DNA from 2 places in the Ruminococcus sp. J1101004sp1_RTP21198st1_B9_RTP21198_201120 genome. Region 1 is predicted to be linked to the other one. Evidence: riboswitches for the same ligand, from Rfam matches in the RefSeq annotation. Region 1 holds a riboswitch; the other holds the start of a gene.
The links. A riboswitch is a leader RNA that binds a small molecule or an ion and turns the genes downstream of it on or off. The one in region 1 is predicted to bind cobalamin.

Region 1 (3,119 bases):
ATAACTAATGAACGTTTCATAATAACTCTCCTTGCTTTTTCTTTATTTACGGTGCACTTGTGTGTGCCGTATTTGTTTTATTACTCAAACAGCTGCCCCACAGTGTAGGAGCAGCTGCTTTTGTTCTGTTGCAATAACAATTTATACCAAGATAATTATTTCGTGATGGAATCAATAGCTGCCTGAGTATGAGCTACATAAAGCTGCTCAACAGCGTCAATTCTTCCAAGACCTTCGATCTGGCAGTCAATCTCATCGAAATCTCCAGAAGCCTCGAACATGCTCTTCCAGGAGTCATCATCATCACCAGCCATATCATTGTTTGCATGGTCACCAGCAACAACCATAAGCGGACGAAGGATTACTTTCTTGAATCCGGCATCTTTTACTTTATTGATAACTTCATCACAAGCTGTATCCTCTGGCTCACCCTCTACAGTACCGATGAATGCGTTTGTAAATCCAAGGTTATCCATCTGTGTCTGCATCTGGTCATATGTAACGTTTGCTGTATGGGAAGTACCATGTCCCATGAATACAAATGCAGTTCCATCCTCTGCAGCTGCTTCCATGTTGTCATATCCAGCTTCTTTTACAGCTTCATCTGTGATTGCCTGAGCAACAGCAGCTTTGTCATCGTTGATAACGGTAGCGTCATCGCCAACCTCACCAAGCATTGGCTCAGCGATTGCTACAGATTCAAATTTATCTTTGTAAGCATCAATAGCTTCTACCATCTCATCGTACTCAGCACCATGCATAAGGTGTGTAGGCTGAACTACAAGATTCTTAACACCGTTTGCTACTGCACGGTCAAGTGCCTGCTGCATGTTGTCAATCTGCTCATCATCTCTTGCCTGTACATGGTTGATAATGATCTGAGCGGTAAATGCTCTTCTTACAGACCAATCCGGGAATGCTTCTGCAAGAGCATCCTCGATTCCCTTAATATCCTCTGCACGGCTGTCGTTAAAGGATGTACCAAAGCTTACTACAAGAAGCTCATTCTCACCGATCTCGTCCTGATTACGAGGATCATCCTTGGAAGCATCACCTGTATCACGTCCGAAATACTCTGGGCTTGCCTCTTCTCCCTCTACAAGCTCTTTCTGAGCATCTGTAAGGGCATCCCATGCTTCTTTAGCTTCCTTGCACTGCTTATCTGTATCATCTGTTCTCTCCTGAACATAAATAGCATCGATAAGTGCTGCTACTTTATCAGCCGCTTCCTTATCTGCATCTGCAGTGTCATCAGCTGCTTCTGCATCGTCTGTTGTCTCTGCATCATCAGCTTCTTCTGCACCGTCAGCTGCCTCAGCATCGTCTGTTGTCTCAGCATCATCAGCTGCTTCTGCATCGTCTGTTGTCTCCTCTGCCGCTTCCTCTGTCTCTGCAAATGCAACAGTTGCTGTTGCTGCTGTCATGCTTGCTGCCATAGAAGCTGCAAGAAGGATTGCTAATAAAGATTTTCTTTTCATTTCTTTTTCCTCTTTTTTTTGTATTTCCGGATAGAATCACGTATAAAGAATCCCATGGGAAATTTATCACCAATCTCCCATTGCATAAAAACAGCCGCATTTTCTGCGACTGCACACATTCTCATATACACACTTTTCTTCCAAAAAACATTCAGGAAATATTCATGTATCGTTATGAGAATACAGGTTCTGTGTACCGCAGACCTAAGATTCCACGCCAAGGCAGTTCTCCTGACTTCAGTCAACACTGCTCCCCCTTCCCGGTTTCCCAGTGGGCTCTGAAGCAATTCCCTTACACAGTGACGGCATCGTTCCGGACTCTCACCGGATTCTCTTTTGCGCATCATGTTCATGATGCAACCTTCGCGCTATAACCATTATACATATTCGACTCGGATATTTAATATGTACCATATTATTATATATTTTTTATGAACTTTTTATGTATTTTTTATGAACTAGAGTATGTTTGAAAAAGGCTTTCTGCAAGATGTGCGTCACAATTTGTAGAAGATTTCGTCCGGACGAGGGCGCCGTAGCGGGCTACGGCAACTGAATTCGGGCAAAAAATACCGCAAAGTGGGGCGTGCAGATTGCGGGAATAATTTTTCAAACAGATTACTATTCACTCCGTTCATAGCAACACGCTTCGCGATGCACAGAAATCATGCTTTCGCATGGTTTCGCGCCGCAATTCTCGGGTTTTCTGTGAATTACTTATTGACAAATACCCCGCCAGGGTATATATTGATTTCATCAAGTACATACCCCTAAGGGGTATATAAGGAAAGGAGTCCGCCTATGACAGCTGATCATAAATCCGAATCCTGCCGTAGCCACACCGCAGCCGATCCTGCAACTCTTTCCAGCCAGGAAACTACCAAGAAGGTCTGTTCCTGCTGTTGTACCAAGCACACCGATCGTTCCGAAGCAGAGCGCAGGAAGCTGGTAAACCGTCTAAAACGTATTGAAGGCCAGATAAGGGGGATTATAGGAATGCTGGAGAATGACGCTTACTGCAACGATATTCTTATTCAGTCAGCAGCTGTAAATGCCGCTGTGAATGCATTTAATAAGGAACTTCTCGCCAATCATATCCGAACCTGTGTGGCAAGAGATATCCGTGACGGTAAAGACGAAACCATTGATGAGCTGGTTGCAACTTTGCAGAAGCTAATGAAGTGAGATATCAGCGTATTCCGAATGTGTACCTGCCTGCGGAGGTACGAATGTGCGGAGCAGTCCGTCGGTATCGAAACACTGTAATCGAAGGAGGAATTTATTATGGAACAATACAACGTCACCGGCATGAGTTGTGCAGCCTGCAGCGCCCGTGTAGAAAAAGCGGTAAACAAGGTTCCGGGAGTTACTTCCTGCTCCGTGAGCCTGCTTACCAATTCCATGGGGGTAGAAGGAACCGCCTCAGCCTCTGCCATTGTCTCAGCTGTAGAAGAAGCCGGATACGGCTGCAGCCTGAAGGGGGCTTCCGGTCAGAAGGAATCCGTTTCCGATGCTGAAAAAGCCCTGGAAGATCATGAAACGCCACTTCTCAGGAAACGACTCATTGCATCAGTAGGTTTCCTTCTGGTGCTGATGTACTTTTCCATGGGACACATGATGTGGGGATGGCCGCTGCCAGCC
Region 2 (3,119 bases), on a different contig from region 1:
ATATCTATTCAGGGAATGAGCAAAGAAGAAGCCATTGACGCAATTTCAAAAGATTTTCAGGAAAAATATAAGGACACACAGATGACCATTACCCTGAACGGAAAGAACTTTAAGGTATCCATCTATCCAGTTCTCGGTCTTGATGTAAAATCAATTGTAGAAAGTGCCTATGCTCTTGGGCATGGTTCCTGGTTTACTCATGGAACTGACCGCATCGAACTGATGAACAGCAAGACAAAGGAAAAAGTCACCCTTATGCCGGAAGCCCGAAATAAAGACGAACTGGACAAGATTCTGGAGGATGCCGGAATTTCAAAGGGATCCACCACTATACAGACTTCCTGTGAACTTACAGATACAGAGCTGGTTATCACTAAGGGAAAAACCGGAATCGGTCCGGATATGGATGCACTGAAAGAAGCGATTCTAAAAGCAATTTCCATAGAAGATTATGAAGCTGTTATCGAATGTCCTACTATGAAGACACCGCCAGAGGAACTGAATCTGGAAGCCTATTATGAAAAAGTACATACAGAAGCCACAGATGCTTCTCTGGGGAAAAATAATGAAATTATTCCGGCAGTTACCGGAATTTCATTTGATGTAAAGTCAGCTGCAAAGAAGCTGGAAAAAGCAAAAGAAGGTGCAGAGATCACCATTCCCCTTGAAATTACCCTGCCCGAAGTTTCTACAGAAGAGATAGAAGCCCTTCCTTATCTGAACCTTCTTGGTACTTATACTACATATGGTGGCGGTACCGAAAACCGTGTTGCCAATTTGAAGCTTGCCGTGGAAGCCTGTGATGGGGTGGAGCTTCAGCCAGGGCAGATTTTTTCCTACAACGATACTTTAGGTCCCCGTACAGAGGAACGGGGGTACAGGGAAGCAACTGTAATTGTAGGAGGCGAACACGCCCAGGATATCGGAGGCGGAATCTGCCAGATTTCCACTACGTTGTTTATGGCATGCCTGCAGTCTGATCTGACCATTGTTGAGCGTCATAATCACGCTGCCCGCATTGATTATGTTGAGGACGGTCTGGACGCAGCAGTGGTGTGGGGAGGTCAGGATTTCCGTTTTCAGAATAATACTGCTTATCCAATTAAAATTGAAGCCTCTTACGATGAAAAAGAGGAAGCCGTAACGGTATCCATTTACGGAACCAAAACTGACAATAATACGGTAGAAATTACTACAGAGCATTCCGATCCAAACACCTGTAAAACCTACCGCAGTGTCTACGATGAGAATGGAACACTTCTCCGTACGGATGAAGTTGGGTACAGTAAATACAAGCAATAACCCTATAAATCTATTGATTTCGACATAACGGTCTGCTATAATGAGGTGAATTGAATAAATCCGTTTTCAGTGCCAGACATATCTGTTTGCTAGAGCGTACAGATTGTTTTTCAACACGCTCTAAGAGGGAATCAGGTGAAAGTCCTGAACGATCCGGTCACTGTAAACAGGGAGTAGAATCCAGTGAAACCATTGGCATATTGCTGAGAAGGATGGATTCTGTGTTGATCTGTAAGTCAGGAAACCTGCTGAATTCGTTTAATGAAAGCTTCCGAAGAAAGTACTTCATTCTCATTAATATATTTGATAATACAATATATTGAATTTTTAGTGCCTGTTTTCTCAGAGGAAGCAGGCATTTTTTTGAAATAATCCTGTCAGAATTGCCCATTGTACAAACAGGCTCCAGAAGCAATTGGGATTTATTCAAATTATAAAATAATAGGAAGAATCGAGGAAAAAGAAATGAAAAGAAATTCAAAACGCTTTCTTGCACTGTTCCTTTCCGTCGCCATGACGGTCACTCCTGCTGTACTTACACAGGCAGAGAATGAGGATGCAAATGTACAGATTTCTGTTACACCAACTCCAGAGACAGAAGCGGAGAAGACTGCAGTTGCTGCAGAGACTCCTGTGCAGGAAAACGTAACAACTGAAGAAGAAAACACCGAAACTACAGCAACTCCGGCAGCCGGGGACGCCTCCGCTGTGGAAGAGACACCTGCAGTTACAGAAGCACCTGCCTCTGAGACCACTCCTGAGGTTACTGCATCACCTGCTGAAGAAAGCAAAAATGAGGAAGCAGAAGCTCCACAGCCTACAGCTGCACCAGAAACAACAGAAGAGGGCAAAACCGAAGAGACAGATAAACCAGAAACAAAGCCAGAGGATCTGAACCCAGATGGTTCCAACATGACCATTGACAAGGAAGATAACAGTGCATATAAAATGCTTAAAATCAAAAGCTCTTCTGCTGAATTAAATGGTGATAAAATTAAGATAACCCTCAATACTGACGGAAAGAACTATGAGAAGCTTTATCTTGGTTCTAAAGAAGATCCTGACGAAGCAAAAAATGCAGCAGCAATCGTTGGTACAGAAAATGAAGATGGTTATACTTTCATTTTTGAGGTTCCTGCCAGTGAACAGGTCCAGACTTTCAGCATCGTACCATTTTCTGTGAAAAATCAGAAATGGTACACAAATATGGCTTTGAAACTGAACGTTCCAGGAATGAAAGCCCCGGAACCAACAGCTACTCCAGAGCCAACTGCAGCCCCTGAGCCAACTGCCACTCCACTGCCAACTGCAGCTCCAACCCAGGCACCAGCCCAGAATGAGATTACAGATGCCGGAATCAAGCTTGTAAAAGAAAACGGTGATGAATTTGCAATGTTCGTAATCACCGGTTCCACTGTAAAGGTTTCGGAGGATAAATATATTGTCACACTTTCTACCGCAAAACAGAATTATGACATGATCTATCTTGGCAGTTTCAATGACTCCGATAAAGAAGCAAATGCCATCAAAGGAGTTGAAAACAGTGCAGGAGGCTATACCTACACCTTTGAAGTTACTGCAAGCAAGGAAGCTCAGACAATAGCAGTCGTTCCTCATTCCAAGAAGAGCCAGAACTGGTACGCAAAGGGTATATTGACGATTACCGTACCGGCAGTTCCAGGATATGGAGAGGCTGCTCCAACACCAGAACCAACTGTTTCTCCGGCGCCTACCGAAGCACCGGTTGAGACTCCGGCACCAACCGGAACACCTGCTCCAACTGAAACTCCAATGCCAAGCACAACTCCGGAAGCAGC

Region 2: it holds a riboswitch for cobalamin, as region 1 does, so the genes downstream of both, AB5618_RS16270 (hypothetical protein) here and AB5618_RS08320 (sirohydrochlorin cobaltochelatase) in region 1, are expected to answer to the same signal.

Annotation. Positions count from the first base shown of each region.
Region 1 covers NZ_JBCOMI010000010.1:18,480-21,598, forward strand. Annotated here, with positions in the region: gene AB5618_RS08315 (hypothetical protein) at 1-20, opposite strand, end outside; gene AB5618_RS08320 (sirohydrochlorin cobaltochelatase) at 156-1,478, opposite strand; cobalamin riboswitch at 1,682-1,858, opposite strand; partial or broken gene AB5618_RS08325 (DUF6783 domain-containing protein) at 1,930-2,031, opposite strand; partial or broken gene AB5618_RS08330 (DUF6783 domain-containing protein) at 2,008-2,118, shown strand; gene AB5618_RS08335 (metal-sensing transcriptional repressor) at 2,280-2,663, shown strand; gene AB5618_RS08340 (heavy metal translocating P-type ATPase) at 2,763-3,119, shown strand, end outside.
Region 2 covers NZ_JBCOMI010000027.1:24,001-27,119, reverse strand. Annotated here, with positions in the region: gene AB5618_RS16275 (VanW family protein) at 1-1,302, shown strand, start outside; cobalamin riboswitch at 1,368-1,570, shown strand; gene AB5618_RS16270 (hypothetical protein) at 1,768-3,119, shown strand, end outside.